Regions from separate parts of the Vreelandella sp. EE27 genome, predicted to be linked through region 1. Evidence: predicted binding sites of a transcription regulator. Region 1 holds the regulator's gene; each other region holds the start of a gene.
What was found. Region 1 encodes FliA, which starts transcription of late flagellar genes. Its sites were predicted from a motif close to CTAAAGTTNNNNNNNNNNCNGCCGATA; they were not measured.

Region 1 (5,970 bases):
GCTCCAGAGCGAGGCGGACTTTTTCGACCAAACCGGTATCGTGGCGCTGGTGGGGCCCACCGGGGTTGGCAAGACCACCACCACCGCCAAGCTTGCCGCGCGCTTTGTCATGCGCCACGGCACCCGCCCCGTCGCGCTGGTCACCACCGATAGCTTCCGCATCGGCGCCCACGAGCAGCTACGCATTTATGCGCGCCTGCTCGATACGCCGATGTACGCCCTCGATCACGAACAGCCCATCGATAACCTGCTGGGGCGGTTAGGCGGCAAGCAGTGGGTGATCATCGATACCGTGGGCATGAGCCAGCGCGATCAGCGTGTCATCGAGCAGATCGGCCAGCTCCAGGGCGGCGAATCCCGGGTGCGCCTGGTGCTGGTGCTCAACGCCGCCAGCCAACCCGAAACCCTGGAAGAGGTGGTGCTTCGCTACCGCCAGGCTGCGCGGGCGGCGGGCGCCGAGCTCGACGAGTGTATTATTACCAAACAGGACGAAGCGGGGCGTTTGGCGCCGCTTCTGGATATCGTCATGCGCTTTGGGCTGCGCGTGCTGTTCTCCTCCAACGGCCAGCAGGTGCCCGAGGATATGGCGCTGGCCGACCCGGCTGCGCTGGTCGAGCAGGCGCTGGCAGGCCATACCGACGCCGCGCCGGACCGCCCGCCGTGGCCGAACGCGCCGCTGGCACCGCGCTGGTCCCAGGACGTGCTGGGCCAGGGGCGTCGGTTGAGCCTGCTGCTCGCGCAGCTGCGTGAGCGGGTGGCCGGGTTCGCGCTGCTCGAAGCGGTATGGGATATCGGCGCGCTGCCGGGCGTACTGCACGACCAGCGCCTGGCGGCACTGGCCGACCAGGCGGGCGAGCAGAATGCGCTGGGCATCGTCTGGTCACCGCGGCGCAACGAGCGTGGCATGGAGTGGTCGATGCCGGATCTGAGCCTCGACGCCGACGGCCAGCTTTGTGCGCTAACGCTTTTACAGCACCGCCAGCCCGCCGGCTGGCAGGCTCGTATCGATGCCCAGCGCCAGGCGGCGGTCCATCTGCTGCCGACCCTTGCCGAGGGCGAGACCCTGGACGCGCTGGAAAGCGAGCGTTTGACCTGGGTCAGCCAGGCGACCGGCGCTCAGCGGATATACTGGCAGGGCGAGCGCTACGCGTTGACGACCCTGTTTGGCGAAAGCGAACTCTCGCATCGGGTCGACGTGCGCTTTCGCGGCCAGCCGCTACAGCTATGGAACGCCCACGCCGAGGTCACCGACCAGGCAGGGCGGCATTTTCTCGCCTGGTACGGCGAGCTGCGCGACCCGGAAAGCGCCAAGCGCGTGGCCAAACGCTACTGGCTCACCCCGGCGCGGCTGGGGGCCGAAGTGCTATCGCTGCTGGTCACTCAGCTGCAAAGCGAAGGCGCGGCTATATTGACCAAGCGAGCCTGGCGCGCGCTCAAGGAAGCCGATGGCGGCGAGGTCAGCGCCCAACTGCGCCTTTTGATGGCCAGCGGCGCCGCTGCGGCCGCCACGCACCTGGACAACGCCCAGGACGAGGCCGCGCAAACGCTGCGCCAGGACGTGATGCGCCTTTCCAAAACATCTCGCAAGCGCCGCGATACCGCGCTACTCGACGCGCTGATGCATATGTTGATGACCCGGGACGCCATCCGCCAACTGGGTAGCGTCAGCCGCGAGGCCCTGGCATGAGCGGCGGCGACCAGGCATCGGGGCTGCGCCAGTGGGCGAGCCTGCGCAACGAAGAGCGCGCGCAGCAGGCTGTGAGCGAGCCCGCCGAGCCCGAGGTGGACACCCAGGCAACCCCGCCGGCAAGCGACGCCGCCACGCCGGTGGTCAAGACGCCGCTGGCAGTGGTGGGGCTACCGACGAAAAGCGTCGCCCCGGTCAAAGAGCGCCTGGGCGAGTGGGCCGAACTTGGCCGGCGCTGGGCGGCGACCCCGGAAAGCTGGGAGGTCGTCCCGGTGGATGCCAGCGAGCCGATGGAGGCGCTTTGCGAGCGCTATTCACGCTGGGCGCTTTGGGTGCGCAGCGACGCGGACGCCTTCGCGAGCATGTATCGCACGCTGCGCCAGCTCAACGACAACCAGGGGCCCCGCCAGCTACTGGCGCTACACGAGCCCGGCTTGCCCCGCGAAGGGCTTTTAGACAATTTGCAGAAGGCGGCGGCGAATTATCTGAATATCGAACTGCTGCTACTAGCGCGGTAGGCCACAATGAAAAAGCGTTTTCTGAAAAAGAGTCTTCAAGGCGTCGCGCTACTAATGGCGATGGGGGCGAGCCTGACAGTGACCGCTCAGGCGGGCACAGGCAGCTGGAGTAAGGAGGTCACCGGTATGATGGTGGCCATGAGCGACCGGGCGGTCAGCAGCCAGGTTTTGGCGCCGCCGCCGGTAGCGGAGATCGCCCAGGGGCGCATCGAAGGCGTTCACTGGCGGTATGAGGCACCGTTCGACGCCGCGCTGCGGGCCTGGCTTTGCCACCCCGAGCGCTGCGTCGAGCTCAGCGGCCAGCGCGGAAGCGAAACCGGGTTTGCCGGGCTTTCCGCCGATGCGCCGCTGGCGTTTCGCTTCGCATTGGGGCGCGGGCAGCGGCCGATGCGGGTAAAAGGGCTTCACGTGATTGTGAACTACCAGTGACGAGTGTATAGCCACGAGGCACGAGGATGTATACAGCACAAGGCAGAATTCAACACAGCGAAATGGTCACTCAGCACATGCCGCTGGTGCGCCGCCAGGCGCTGGCGCTGCAGGTCCGCCTGCCGGCGAGCATCGAACTCGATGATCTGATTCAGGCCGGCATGGTCGGCCTATTGGAGGCGCTCGGGCGCTTTGACGCCTCCCAGGGGGCGAGCTTTGCCACCTTTGCCAGCCAGCGGATTCGCGGGGCAATGGTCGATGAGCTGCGCACCCGGGATTGGCTGCCGCGCAGCGTGCGGCGTTCGGCCCGGGCCATGGACGAGGCGGTCCGCCATCTCGAACAGAGCCTGGGCCGGGCGCCGGAGGAGGGCGAGATCGCCCGGCATCTGGACATGCCGCTCGGCGAGTATCACCAACTGCTCAACGACGCCAACAGCGGCCACCTGCTGCCCTTCGAGGAGCTTCTGGAAGAGGGCGGGGAACCCGCTCAGGAGGCGCTGAATGCGCCTTTTGAGGAGCTTTTGGGTGGTCAGCAGCGCGAAACCCTGATCGCGGCGATCGAAGCGCTGCCCGAGCGGGAAAAGCTTTTGATGGCGCTTTACTACCAGGAGGAGCTCAACCTGAAAGAGGTGGGCGCAGTACTGGGGGTGACCGAATCGCGTGTTTCACAGCTGCATAGCCAAGCCATTAGCCGTCTGCGCGCGCGGCTGCACGAGCCAGATTGACGCATTTTAACCGTTAAACCCAACCGGCGAGGAGCCGTCGATGAACCCCTCTACCTTGATCGGTATATTTGCCAGTATTTTGCTACTGGTTAGCGTGCTGTTTTTCACCGCGGAATCCCCGGAGAGCTTTCTCAACTTGCCCGGGCTTGCCATCGTGGTGACCGGCACCCTGGCGGCGACCTTCATTAGCTACCCGCTCAAGGAGGTACTGCGGGTGGTACGCCTGGTGGGGCTGGTATTTCGCCGCGAGAACACCTACGTGCGCGACGATATCAACGAGCTGGTGTCCATGTCGCGGCTCTGGTTCAAGGGCGACGTGCGGGCGGTGGAGCGCGAGCTCGAACACACGCGCAACCCTTTTCTGCGCACCGGCATTCAGCTGGTGATCGCCAACACCAAGGAAGATGAAATCTTCGACATGCTGCGCTGGCGTATCGCCCGGCTCAAGGCGCGCGAGCACGCCGAGGCGCAAATCTTTCGCACCATGGCGACCTACGCCCCGGCCTTCGGCATGATCGGCACCCTCGTGGGGCTGGTTAACATGCTGGAGGTCATGGACGCCGGTGACCTGGAGGTGATCGGCCCACGCATGGCGGTGGCGCTGCTCACGACCTTCTACGGTATCTTGCTTGCCAACCTGGTCTTCAAACCGGTGGCGGTGAAACTCGAGCGGCGCACCGAGGAGCGCTTGATCACCATGAACATGGTGCTCGAGGGCATCTCGCTGATCACCAAGCGCCGCTTGCCGTCGTTCATCGAAGAGACGTTGAACTCCTTCGTGGCCAACTACAACGACGAGATTCGTGATGCCAACGTGAAGCCGCGCGCCGAGAACGACGCGCCTGCCAAGGGGTAGGGCGATGAACCGCGAAGCCCGCCACGCACTGGAATCGCCATTCACCGGGGATGGCGACAGTGAAGATGGGTGGCTGACCAGCTACCTGGACGTGTTGACGTTGTTGATCACGCTGTTCGTGCTGCTGTTGGCGCTCACCCCGGCGGGCACCGGCGACGAAGCCGCCGGCACACCCACGACCTCGGGTATTCAGCCGCTCTCTTCGGGACTTCAACCGCTCCACAGTGGGCTGAGCCCGGCGATGGACGGCCTCGATATTCAAGGCGTGAGCGTATCCGAGGGCCGCGAAGGCATTACCCTGCGCATCGACGATAGCCTGCTGTTCGATAGCGGCGCGGCGCGGCTGACCGCTCAAGGCGAAGAGGTGCTGGAAAGCCTTGGCGAGGTCATCGACACCTTCGATGGAGAGATATCAGTGGAAGGGCACACAGACAACGTGCCGATCGCCACCGCCTCGTTTGCCTCCAACTGGGAGCTTTCGACGGGGCGGGCAATTGCCGTGGTGCGCCACCTGGAAGAGGAAGGCGTGGCGCGGGAACGCCTGCGCGCCGTTGGCTACGCCGATACGCGCCCGCTCGAGGCGAACGACTCCGTAAGCGGGCGCGCCGCCAACCGGCGCGTCGAGTTCGTGCTGCGCCGGCCGCCGAACGGCCAGGCGCCGGCCTCGCGTTAGGCGCTGGCGCAGCGGCGCTGCGTCTCGCGAATCGCCTCGCCGGCGCCCGCCAAACTGAACGTCATGGTCCAGGACGGTTCGTCGCCCTGCTCGAAACCGATATAAAGCTGCTCGCCGTCGCTCATCTGACCGAGCAGCGCATCGAGCTCGCCCAGGTAGAAGTGGCTATAGAAGCCGTCATCCCCCTCCTCGACGATAAACTCCGCCATGGTGTCGATCAGCGGCGCCTGGTCGACGCGCAGCCGGGCCGGTACCAGGTTCACCGCGCGGCTTTCGGTTTGCGTCTGTTCCAGGGTGACGCGCATCTCGAGCCAGGGCAGGTGGCAGATGCCTTCGGTGGCGTTCACGCTCAGCGTGGCGTCCGAGTAGCTTTGCGTCTCGACGGCGCGGAAATGGCGCTTGTCCTGGGCCTCGAGGGTCACGGCTTGCCAGGCGTCAAAAGCGGCGTCCTGGCTCACCGGGTAGCGCTCGGCCAGCGCCGCACTAAAAAACGAAAGCCCGGCCGCGCCCAGCGCGAAAGAAGCAAGTAAGCGAGTGGTCATGATGTAAAAGGCCAACCGTTGAGCAGGTTAAAAAGGCGTAGCCGGATCAATCGGACTGGCCGAGCAGGGGCCTTACGCTGTCGTTTAAGTAGCAATCGTCGAACTCGCCTTCCGCGGCCAGCGCCGCCATGTCGGGAATATTGACGTGGTGACGGTCACGATACACCAGGCCATCCTCGCTGAGCGCCGTGAAGGTTCGGCTGACGTGCACCGGGCTAAGGCCGAGTACGTCGGCCAACTGCTCCTGGGAGAGCGGCAGACGGAACTGGCCGGTAAGACCTGTGTTGGTCTGGCTCAGGCGAACGTACATTTCATGTAGAAAGTGAGCCATTTTCTGGCGCGCAGTGCGCCGTGCCAAATTGACCAGCCGCTCGGTCAAAAGCGCTTGCTGGCGGCTGCTGATGGCGAACATCACCGAGGTCAGTGGCAGCGAATCATTGAAAAGATCGATCATCCGCTTGTGGGGAAAGCGGCACACCACGCTGTCGGTGATAAAGCGCACGTTTTCCAGGCGCTTCGAGAAGGCGAACTCGCGCAGGC
Region 2 (5,970 bases), 430 kb from region 1:
GGCTCATTCGGCTTACCTCGCTTTTTACAGGGCGGGTGAGTGGTGGTACGGCTTATACCAATATTGGTACGTCAGTAATGTTTGCCGGAATTTCGGGAGCGGCCATTGCGGATGCAAGTGCGTTAGGGCGTTTTTTTATGAAAGTAATGCCCCATGAAGGGTATACGCGACCTTATTCGGCAGCAGTGACCGCTGCTTCTTCCATTATCGGTCCTATCATTCCCCCTTCTGGACTCGCCATTATCATGGCGGCCGTTACCGGTTTGTCGATTGTAGACCTTTTCGTGGCTGGCATTATTCCCGGGCTTTTATTAGCGGGTGGCTGTTTGTCTGTCGTTTTTGTACAAGCTCTACGGTCAGGTCTGCCTAAGTCAATTATCGAAGTGAAACGCGCGGAGTTGCCGAAACTGTTGCTCGAGGGAGTGGTTGTCGCGGCACTTCCGGTATTCATAGTAGGGGGAATGATTACCGGGGCTTTTACCGCAACAGAAGGAGGCGGTATTGCCGTGGTGGTGGCGGCATTGTTAGGGCTTTTCGTGCTGCGTTCCATGAGCATGCGCGATTTATGGAACGCCGTCGTCGTTTCTGGCCGGATGACGGCTGCGATTTATTTGTTGGTAGCATCAGCCGCTATCCTGTCATTCGCGTTGAACTTGCTGGGAATTGGTGGGTTGGTTTCTTCTCTAGCTCCTTATTTCGAGAGTAACCCGACGCTTTTCCTGCTGGGCATCATGCTATTGATGCTGGTGCTGGGTATGTTTATCGATATTGGCGCAGCATTGATCATATTCGTTCCTTTGCTTATGCCTTCTATCACTCTTTTAGGAATCGACCCTATACAGGCGGCACTGGTCGTAATGCTAACGTTGGCTCTTGGTTTGATTACTCCGCCCTTTGGGGTGGTGCTCTTTATCCTAATGAAAATCGGCAATGTTCGAATGCTGCCTCTGGTAAAAGCTTTGACACCTTTCATTCTTGTAGAGCTTGCAGTGATTGTGGCATTAGTCCTCTGGCCACCTCTTACAATATGGCTACCCGGTCTTTTGAACTAATCTAAAGGATTACAATAGTGAAGATTACGGCTATCAAGTGCTACCCGATCAGAGTTGGAGTTCGCAATCAGCTTCTGGTGAAGGTTGAAACAGATGAAGGTATTTATGGCTGGGGAGAGTCGGGCCTATCCTTCCGTGAAAAAGCCGTAATGGGGGCGCTCGAGCATTACCGCGAGTTTCTTTTAGGACGTGACCCCATGAATGCTGGCGCGCTTTGGCAGGAAATGTACCGTAGTCAGTATTTCGAAGGCGGCAGGGTCTTGAGTGCTGCAATATCTGCGCTCGATATCGCCTTTCATGATATCAAGGGTAAAGCGCTTGGCGTGCCCGTTTACCAGCTTCTGGGTGGTGCACACCGACATTCGGTACCTACCTTTGCAACGACCAGTGCTGATCCTGGTGAAGACATGATTGCCCAAGCGCGAGAGTTAATAAAGGCCGGTTGGAACTGCATTCGCTTCATGGCTGATGGGCAGAAAAACGAGCAAGAGTTCGAGCCTCGTGACTCTATTGCCAAAACGGCGGAATGGGTCGCTATCGCTCGCGAGGAACTCGGAACCGAGCCAGTGCTGGGCGTTGAATATCATCACCGCTTAAGCGTCGCGGAAGCCGCATCTTTCTGTCAAAAGCTTCCACGCGGAGCTATCGATTTTTTAGAGGAACCCATTAGAGATGAGTCGCCGTCTGCTTATGAAAGCCTGCGCCGATTAACGGAAATTCCTTTTGCTATTGGCGAGGAGTTCTCTTCCAAGTGGCAGTTCATGCCATACCTTGAACACGATATTTTGCAATATGCTCGTTTGGATATTTGCAATGTCGGCGGCTTCACGGAAGCGTTAAAGATCGCGGGTTGGGCGGAGGCGCACTATATCGACCTCATGCCCCATAATCCATTGGGTCCGATCTGCACCGCCGCCAGCGTTCATCTGGCGGCTGCGATACCGAATTTTTCATGGCTTGAATGCCGTCAAACACCGGTCGAAAGGGATTTAGGCTTTGATGAGCAAGCGCTTTTTCCTGCTCAGTTACGTCTTGAAGGGGCCTCTTATCCTGTGCCAAAGGGAGTTGGATTAGGAGTAGAGGTCGATGAGGAGCGACTCAAGTCGGCGTCCTTCAGGTGGTCGGAACCACCGCATTTAAGGCGTAGAAACGGCGCCTTTACAAACTGGTAGGGGGCACTATGAAAATCGCATCAGTAACGGCTTATCCAGTTTGGGTTGGTGACAGAAACCAACTGCTTATTGCTGTACGTACCGTGTGCGGCGTGACGGGCTGGGGAGAGTCAGGCTTTTCCAGTCGAGAGTTAGCCGTAGCAGGGTGCCTCGAAGATCTAGGAGACTGGCTCGAAGGGCGCGACCCTTTGCAGCCCGGAGCGATTTGGGAAGCCTATCAGGGTTTACCGAATCGGTCTCGGGACCGAGTAGCCGCGGCGCTGATGTCAGCGATAGACATCGCCTTGTATGATATCGCTGGTAAAGCGCTGGATCTGCCGGTGCATGCATTATTAGGTGGGGCATGCCGGGACAGAGTAAAGACCTTTGGTTGTGTACGTGCCGATGATGAAGATGAACTGATTTCTTTAGCTTCTCATGCCATGAGTAAAGGATGGAGCTGTCTACGTTTGGGGTGGCGCACCGATGCACCGCCCCGCTTTGACCCTCAAGACGCCATTGCCCGATGGCCAGAGATACTTGTCCAAGCGCGCCGTGCGCTTGGCAATCGGCTCATGTTAGGGATTGATTTGCACCATCGTTTTTCAGTGGCTGAAGCGGCTTCTTTTATGGCGCGTGCCGAGGGCGCGCAGCTCGATTTCGTCGAGGAGCCCATTCGAGATGAGGCCCCGTTGGCTTATCAAGGTTTAAGACGCCTAACGCATGTACCGTTTGCGATCGGTGAAGAGTTTTCATCATCGTTTCAATTTAGCCCCTACATAGAGCAAGGGTTGTGTGATTTCGCTCGTATAGATATCTGCAATGTAGGCGGTTTTACTGAAGCGATGCGGGTAGGTGCCTGGAGTGCAGCGCATGGTTTGGAAGTAATGCCGCACAATCCTTTAGGGCCAATATGCACGGCAGCGACTGTTCACATGGCGGCTACCTTGCGTAACCACAGCTTCCTCGAGTGTTGGGAAACACCGGGTGAAGATAATGCTTCACGTCAAGACTCACCGATTTTTTTGAGGCGTTTAAAGTTGGATGGGGCAGATTTTATTTTACCTAACGAGCCGGGTCTTGGCATCGATGTGGACGAGGTCGAGCTGGCTGATGCAATGCCTTTTCAGCACTCAGAGATGCCTCACCTGCGCAGGCGGGATGGTGCTTTTACTAATTGGTAAACTCGACTATCAAGCAGTTTTCTTAATGCGAATAAATAAAATATTTAGCTAAGTTAGAATAATTTCGAGTGTCAGGCCCAATAAATTCATTAAATATTAAGTTTTTTAAAATTCAGGCCGATATCAGTATTGCTTCTATTTCTAGAGCCGTGCAGTCGAGCTGCCCAACAGAGGGCCTGAATTGTTTAGTCTCAATACGAATATTGGCTCCTTATTGGTGCAGAACAACCTGCGCACCAGCCAGCAGATGATGCAGACCTCCATGCAGCGGCTCTCTTCAGGGCTGCGGATCAATAGCGCCAAGGATGACCCGGCCGGGCAGGCGATTGCCAACCGCATGGGCGCGCAAATGCGCGGCATGGACCAAGCCATTCGCAATACCAATGACGGTATCTCCCTGGTGCAAACCGCCGAGGGCGGGCTAAATCAAATCAACGATAACCTGCAGCGCATCCGCGAGCTGAGCGTACAGGCCTCAAGCGACACTTACTCCGCCAAGGACAAACGCTCGATCCAGGACGAGATCGACCAGCGCCTGGACGAGATCGACCGCATCGCGGGCCAAACCAACTTCAACGGCAACAAGCTGCTTAGCGGCACCCGGGAATTTTCCATTCAGACCGGCGCCAACCCCGGCGACAGCATCAGCGTGCGCATGATGTCGATGGACCGTCAGGCGCTGGGCCTCGACGGTTTTAGCGTACTTCAAGGAGAGGCCACGGAAAAGCCCATGGCGCTTTTGGATGAAGCGATTGGCAAGCTCGACCGCCAGCGAAGCTACTTCGGCGCTACGCAAAACCGTTTCGAGAGCGTGATCGATGGCCTGGGCAACAGTATCGTCAATCTATCCGCCGCCCAGTCACGCATCCAGGACGCCGACTACGCTCGGGAAGCCTCCAATATGGTGCGTGCGCAGATTCTCCAGCAGGCCGGCATCGCCATCCTGGCCCAGGCCAACCAGCAGCCCCAGATGATCCTGCGCTTGTTGCAGGGGCTGTAAGCTCCAACGCCCCCAAGCCTTCCTTTCTAGCCTGACTTCTAAAAAATCACGCGACGCCATTGCCGAAAGCAGGGCGTCGCGTGTTATTTCGTTTGTGGTGCGCCGCACTTGTTTGCTTTGATAAGGGGAATCTCCCTACAACACAGTGAGGCAGCGCCATGGCTCAAAGCTCGTTTCTATCCACCGATGAGGTGCGCGATCGTTTCTCCAAGGCGATGTCGGCCATGTACCAGGCGGAGGTGCCGCAGTACGGCACGCTGCTGGCGTTGGTCGATCAGGTCAACAAGGAGACGCTCGAGTGCCAGCCAAGGCTTCGCCGGCGTTTACAAGCCCAGGACGAGCTGACCCGGCTAAGCGTCGAGCGCCATGGCGCCATTCGCGTAGGCACCGCCGACGAATTGGCCATGCTCGGCCGCTTGTTTGCCGTGATGGGTATGCATCCGGTGGGCTACTACGATCTTTCCGAAGCGGGGGTGCCGGTGCACTCCACCGCCTTTCGCCCCATCGACGACGATGCCCTGGCCCGTAACCCCTTTCGCGTCTTTACCTCGCTTTTGCGCATGGAGCTGATCGAAAGCGATACGCTCAGAGCCCGGGCCGAGGCGATTCTGGCCGAGCGGGACATTTTCACCTCCAAAGCGCGGGCGTTGATCGAGCGCTTCGAAACCCAGGGCGGTTTGAGCGAGGAAGAGGCCGAGGCCTTCGTGACCGAGGCGCTGGAGACCTTCCGTTGGCATCAGGAAAGTACGGTCGATCTGGACACCTACCAGGCGCTTCACGACGAGCACCGCTTGATTGCCGATGTCGTCTGCTTTCATGGCCCGCACATCAACCACCTGACGCCGCGCACGCTGGATATCGACGAGGTGCAGCGGCGCATGCCCCATGAAGGTATGAATCCAAAGGCGGTGATCGAAGGGCCGCCGCCACGGGCGTGCCCCGTCTTGCTGCGACAAACCAGTTTTAAAGCGCTGGAAGAGTCGATCCGCTTTAGCGGGGCTACCGAGGGCAAACACACCGCCCGCTTTGGTGAGATCGAACAGCGTGGCATGGCCTTGACGCCCAAGGGGCGGGCGCTTTACGACCAGCTTTTGAGCGAAGGCCGCACGCGGGCTCAGGGGTTGGACAATAACGCCTACCAGGCAGTGATGAGCCAGGCGTTTGAAACGATGCCGGATAGCTTCGAGGAAATGCGCCGTGAAGGTTTGGGCTACTTCCACTACCGCCTGACCGACGCAGGCCAGGCGGCCAGCGGCCAGCACAGTGGCGATATCGAAGCGCTGATTCACCAGGGGCTGGTCGAGGCCCAGCCGATCACCTACGAGGATTTTCTACCGGTGAGTGCGGCGGGCATCTTTCAATCCAACCTGGGCGGTGGCGAAAACGCGGCCTATGCCGGTAACGCCAACCGCCAGGCGTTCGAAGAGGCGCTCGGGGCGCCGGTCATCGACGAGCTGGCGCTTTACGCCGAGCGCGAACGGGCCTCCATGCAGGCGGTATTGCGCGCGCTAAAGGCCTGACCGGCGGTGGGGGCTAGTCGATAATACCCTGTTCCCGCGCCATGGCATAAGCCGCCTGTGGGC
Region 3 (5,970 bases), 400 kb from region 1:
GACGGTCCCATGGCAGCGCTTGACTCTGCGCTGAACAAGGTTGACAGCATGCGCTCCGAACTCGGTGCGGTGCAGAACCGTTTCGAGTCTGCTATCGAGAACCTGAACACCAACGAGACCAACCTCTCCGCGGCCCGTTCGCGCATCGAAGACGCCGACTATGCAACGGAAGTGGCCAACATGACTCGTAGCCAGATCCTGCAGCAGGCCGGTACCTCGGTTCTGGCCCAGGCGAACCAGATCCCGCAGAACGTTCTTTCTCTGCTGGGTTAATTGGTTAGCTACATCGCTGATCAAACGATACCTAACGGGGCCAAAAGGCCCCGTTTTTTAGTATGTCAGAAATCATAAAGCTTACTGACATACTTTCCTTGGGTATGTTTGCTTTTCTTCGAGGTTGTCATGGCATTTCGCGTTTCTAAGATTGACTATGTACCTGATGTTCCAGGGTTCGATTTTTATGTTTTTGTTCTTGGGAAAAACTGGCCCGGTGGGAGTTTGAGTGAAGTTGAGAGGAGCATGAATTGTTTGGGCGAGAAGATGTCAGGCAAAGGGGCTATTATAAGAGGTTACAATGATGACGAAATGCGGCGAGAGCTGGATGAAAAATTTCCTTCGCCGGGGTTTGGGTCAAGAGACTTCAATAGTTTTGTAGGGCTGGGGCATAAGGATGGAGCAGCACTATTTATAACAAGCGCTCATCCAAACAACTTCGTCGCAGAAAAGGATTTATCGATCTATCTTCCGCTGGATTTAATTCATAAAAAATACGACAGTATGGATAAATTCTACGATGATTTATGTCAGTTGGTCACTGGCCAAGACCAAGAGGTTTTGGATAAGTTTATAGATTTAAGTAAGGATGACACATACTTTAAAGCCTTTAAAGGCGCGGTTGAAGTAAAGCCAGGGTTTATGGGTGTTTCCTTCAATCTGGGAGAGTTTTTCAGGAAAATAAAAAAGCAGTAACGCTAATTACGATATCAGGCTAGCCAGCGCTTCTGCCCAAGAATGCTAGCTTATCCATGTAAAAATAAAACGATATTTTGTTAGCTCGCGACATTGATTGTCGCTTGCTTGTAGACGTCTTTTGTTACCCGATCCATGAAATTTGCAGGCCCACGAGATTCAGGCCCGCTAAAACAGGAGTATTATTATGCGCAAGCATTTATCCGTTGTTGCCTTACTAGCTATATCATGCAGTGCTGAAGCTCAGCCAAGCACTGGGTTGGATGCAGTCTTTAACGGGGACATGCTGGGCACTAACCTGCGTTACTTCGAGTCTGTCGCTGGTATCGCTCGGGAGTCTTGGGGCGACCAGCATACTTATATAGTTGATGGATGCCAGGTTGTCGCAGAAGCGCCGGGTGGAAGCATCACCAGCTTGGGTTTGGATATTAACGAGCGATGCCAAGTAGATTTAACTTCTTTTCTCGGAGAGTCCTTCGCGCCGGATATTTCTCGCCCATTAACGTTTGGCAATTTCATGGAGCACGCTGGCGAGGGCTTCTACTTTTATTCGGACTGCCTAACTCGCTGTGGCAATGCCTTCGATCCATCAGTATATGCTTACTGGGAAGGGCCGCGCGCTGTTGGCTTTATCAATATGAAGCTGGGCGCGAAGCTAATCAGCGGAGAGGCTTCTGATGCCGCTTCGCAATGGGCTGATGTGATGTATCAACAGCGTGGGGAAGATTATGTCATCGACACTGAGTTCAATTGTGATCGAGCCTTTGACGATGTTGCTGCTCAACTGTTATATGATGTTGAGATTACCCATCTGACTTTGGGCAATGTGGCAGGCGCCCGTTGCGAGTAATATATTATATTGTCATCATTTTTTAACGGCTTCGATGCTGATAATAGTTTGATTGGTAAGGCTAGTCAGTCACGACTGACTAGTTTAGAAGCTTCATTAGTGCTGTTTCTTTAGCCATAATTATAAAACAGATGTCGATTGCAGTTGAAGTGGCTGGCTAATATGGCTGTAGTAAGCAGGTGCTTCTGTACTGGCTCAAGCTAACGAAATCTCACAATCTATTCTTTCTCTGCTGAATTGGCCCCAGTCTTGGCTAAGGTGAGGTAACCACCTTATCGCTAATATGTAATATTTTGTTAAAGTTTTTCAAAATTGGGCCGATAAGCAAGTAATTACTTCTAATGCAGGCCCTCGAATGGCGTCTATCAACACTAACCTGCTCTCCTTGACCGGTCAGGCAAACCTGACGCGCTCTCAGTCGGCGCTTGCGACCTCCATGGAGCGTTTATCTTCAGGGCTGCGTGTGAACAGCGCAAAAGACGATGCGGCGGGCCAAGCCATCGGTAATCGCATGACCAGCCAGATCAACGGTCGCGCCATGGCCATCAAAAACGCAAGCGACGGCGCGTCGCTGTCACAAACCGCCCAGGGCGTTCTGGAATCGGTCAATAACAATTTGCAGCGTATTCGCGAGCTAACCGTGCAGGGGCTGAGTGAGATCTATAACGGCGAGATGGGGGATCGGATTCAGGCGGAGATCAACCTGAATCTGAAAGAGATCGATCGGCTGAGTCGCACTACCGAGTTCAATGGTATTCCGCTGCTGGATGGCTCGGCAGGCAAAATTCCTTTGCATGTCGGCGCCAATGATGGTGAGACGATCGATATCAACCTGGGGCAGCCAGGCTTTGGCGTCGAGGCCCTAAACCTCAAGGACTTTACCTTTCAGGGCGAGCCCGGCACGATCAATCACATCGATACCTTATCGGGGAGTGCGTCGCGTATTCCTATCGATGATGCGACTTACTCTAGCGTGAACTATGTACCTGAGGAAAACGAGCCTCACCTGGTGCGCTTTGGCGGCAGTGATGTCATTCAGCTAGGTGGCGAGGGCGGTCAGCTCCAAAATGTTTCGGTAAGTGCGCGTCACGATACCGATACGCGTAATAATAGGGTTACGATTAGTGTTCGCGAAGCGGCTACCGAGCGTACCTCGAGCGAGACCATTAACTCCCTGGCGTTTTTAAATGAAGAGGGCGTGGCTTGGCCATCGGGTAGTACGCGCCTGGTCGGGTCCGGAGGGCAACACTGGATTGAAGACACGCGCGCGGGAGAGCCACGCTATACACCCGCTCGGCTCTCAATGGACAACAGCCAGAGAAGCGTGGTCGCCCAAGCGCTGGATGAGCCCACCGTGTCGTCAGGCGATCTCCCCCGTAGTATCGGCGAAGTACGTTACATGCCCTCGGTCAGTAAGCAGAGCTCGCAATACAGCTTGACCCTTGATGGCCAGGATGAAAGCGCCAGTGACCGGATCGAGCTCGTTCGGTTAGGCAGCACCTATTACGTGGAAGAGCAGCTGGATAGCGGCGACTACGCATACTACTCAGCCAGCGTAACCAGTGAAACCGGCGGCGAGGAGGATATCTTTACCGTGGTGAGTGAGCGGGGGGCGATGGGGCCAGTGACCGATCAGCCTTACGTATCGGGTTCCTCTACGGTTCATCTGAAGCCCAGTAACAACAACGTACAGGTCAACTACCGGGAGTTGAACGGCACAACGCATCGCGACGTGATGGGCAGGGATCCTGACAACGGCTATGTTTTTAATCTGAACGCCTTTGAGGATGGCAGCGGAGCTTTCAAGACCGCCAATCTTGTCACGAATCAAGATAACGAGACGCTGCTCCAAACGGTGAACGGCAACGGCGAGGTGATTCTCTATTATCCGCTCAGCCGCTCCGTTAGTACGGATGTCGATAGTAATTTAACCACGGTCACGCTGACCGAAACCGACCAGGCACGCCGTATTCGTAACCCGCCCGACCCGTTGGCGGCGCTGGATCGCGCCATCGCGCAAATCGACAGTAAGCGCAGTGAACTGGGCGCGTTGGACAACCGCCTGGAGGCCGTCGTCGACAACCTGGGTGAAATGAACCAAAACCTTACGGCCGCTCGATCACGCATTCTGGATGCCGACTACGCCGTGGAAGTCGCCAACATGACCCGCGCGCAAATCCTGCAGCAGGCCGGTACCACGGTACTCGCTCAGGCGAATCAGATCCCACAGAATGTGCTTTCTCTGTTGGAGTCATAGGTTGGGTGCTCAATCCCGTGGATAGGAGTACCGGACTCGCGCATGATTTTACGGGGTGTAAGTAAGTATTCGGAGCCACTTTTAAATGAGAAAATTAAATGCGCGAGCACGAACATCAGCAGGTTATTGCCAAGCTGCAGCAGGTGATCGATGACACCCAAGCCACCTTGTGCCGTGCCGAAGATCATGGGCTGGATGTGAGCATGCCCGGTGACTATGCCCATCTGCTCGATATTCTGGATAATGCCATCAAGCAGCAGCGCGAACATACTAACGTTATGTTGTTTAGCACTGAGGGGGGAGCTTCTCGATAACGCTTCTATGAATCCAGGATAAGAAAAGAAGCAATAGAAGCGATATAGGAGTTGGGTGGACAGGTGTGAGGAAATCCAATAAAGCTATCTTTAAAGTTTAATGCATCGAGCTGTGGGGCTAGCGACGCTTTTGAAGTGAGTGCTGATTGATAGAAATAATTCTCGATAGTCGCTTGGGATATGCTGACCGAATAATCTTAAAAATAAAGCGCGCCAGCTTCCTTGGCGTTACCCTCGATATCATCAGGATTGATGTAAGCGCCTTTCTGATGAGAGGGAATCACGTGATTGATAGTGCTTTTACCCGAACCGTTCGGCCCGGCAAACATTCGTAGCCGTGGTATTTGATCCATCAGGTCACCTTAAGCTTCGTACCCATTGATACCTTATGTTTGGCTGGCGCTTTTTTTAGAATATGCACTTCTCCATTGGGTAAAACGCGAACGAAGTTACCATCGACAATCTCGATCAGCGTTTGCCCACTGTTTAATGCGGCTTGGCGGGCGCGACGCGTGTGAAGCGAAGCTTGGGCTGCAAACCGCTGCTCTGCATCTGGCAGGGTGACCATAGGGCCTCCTTGAACATAGAGTACATTGTACAGAATACTATAATCATGCGGGCGCAAGCGATAGGGACGGCGTTCGAGCCATCATGAGCCCTGGATACCGCAAAGTGGCTGTTATGGAATGTCCATGTAACGTATAAGCGCCTGCGCGCGTACGGATATCAGTACGTCATAGACATTGAGCGTTTGATCGGCAATACCCCATCCTGGAGCGACGAGCCCCTACATACCGCCTGCCGGTCGCCAGTAAGGCACACCTTCCCGATGAAAGTATGTTTTCTTTAATGTTTGATCTGTAAATTTAGCAGTCTACCCTCTTCCGACCTGATAGCTTAACCTGTGATAATAAATGGTTAATGTGTTTGTAAGTCGAGGCTGCACGCAATGGACACCGTCACTCTAACCCTTATTTTCGCCATTCTGGCGGCTTGGCTTAGCTTTACCTGCGCACTGGTCGTGGTGTATCTGCTGCTCAGCGGCCAGCCCACCGGGTCGGCCTCTTCTGGCAAGGGGGCGGGAGAAGAGAGCAATAGGGGAAGCGAACCCGATAAAAACGCCCCTGTGCTGGTGAATGATAGCGGCGCCGCCTGGGGAGTACAGGTACTCTTCGAAGACCCATCGACCGCCACCAATCAGCGCCTGATCACCGTACTGGCTTCGCTAGGGGCCGAGTACGAGAGTGCCGCCAGGGTCTATACGGTCTCGGGAGAGACGTCGCGCACGCCCATCGTGGTTGAAAACGCCGCGCCCCCCGCGCCGTTACCGGCGCCAGACGATGTCGATAGCCCCTATATAGTAAAGGGCGTAAGCGTTCAGATACGCGCGAATAGCGAGGTTATGAAACCCGGCAAGCTGCAGCTAGCGCGCCTGGTCAAAATCGCCAAAGCGGTGACCCGGGTGGGGGGTACCGTAGTGGATGCCCAGAAAGCGCCGATTACTAAAGCGGGTTTCAAGGCCGTTATTGCCGGTAAAGCCAGGATGTAGTTACGCTGTTTAACGAGTGCCATGCTTTTGA

Region 2: ACWHVV_RS17210 (flagellin N-terminal helical domain-containing protein) is a predicted target of FliA. The motif match lies at 3,484-3,510, and genes of this name have one in related genera.
Region 3: ACWHVV_RS02580 (flagellin N-terminal helical domain-containing protein) is a predicted target of FliA. The motif match lies at 2,116-2,142, and genes of this name have one in related genera.

Annotation. Positions count from the first base shown of each region.
Region 1 is NZ_OZ309109.1:133,918-139,887, forward strand. It holds gene flhF (flagellar biosynthesis protein FlhF) at 1-1,687, shown strand, start outside; gene ACWHVV_RS00625 (hypothetical protein) at 1,684-2,205, shown strand; gene ACWHVV_RS00630 (flagellar protein FlhE) at 2,212-2,634, shown strand; gene ACWHVV_RS00635 (RNA polymerase sigma factor FliA) at 2,661-3,359, shown strand; gene ACWHVV_RS00640 (motility protein A) at 3,400-4,215, shown strand; gene ACWHVV_RS00645 (OmpA/MotB family protein) at 4,220-4,888, shown strand; gene ACWHVV_RS00650 (hypothetical protein) at 4,885-5,430, opposite strand; gene ACWHVV_RS00655 (Crp/Fnr family transcriptional regulator) at 5,477-5,970, opposite strand, start outside.
Region 2 is NZ_OZ309109.1:3,668,565-3,674,534, reverse strand. It holds gene ACWHVV_RS17225 (TRAP transporter large permease) at 1-1,052, shown strand, start outside; gene ACWHVV_RS17220 (mandelate racemase/muconate lactonizing enzyme family protein) at 1,070-2,224, shown strand; gene ACWHVV_RS17215 (mandelate racemase/muconate lactonizing enzyme family protein) at 2,233-3,387, shown strand; gene ACWHVV_RS17210 (flagellin N-terminal helical domain-containing protein) at 3,569-4,387, shown strand; gene hglS (2-oxoadipate dioxygenase/decarboxylase HglS) at 4,546-5,907, shown strand; gene ACWHVV_RS17200 (BCCT family transporter) at 5,921-5,970, opposite strand, start outside.
Region 3 is NZ_OZ309109.1:536,717-542,686, forward strand. It holds gene ACWHVV_RS02565 (FliC/FljB family flagellin) at 1-273, shown strand, start outside; gene ACWHVV_RS02570 (hypothetical protein) at 403-969, shown strand; gene ACWHVV_RS02575 (hypothetical protein) at 1,157-1,819, shown strand; gene ACWHVV_RS02580 (flagellin N-terminal helical domain-containing protein) at 2,175-4,076, shown strand; gene ACWHVV_RS02585 (hypothetical protein) at 4,175-4,390, shown strand; gene ACWHVV_RS02590 (hypothetical protein) at 4,588-4,743, opposite strand; gene ACWHVV_RS02595 (hypothetical protein) at 4,743-4,958, opposite strand; gene ACWHVV_RS02600 (hypothetical protein) at 5,340-5,939, shown strand.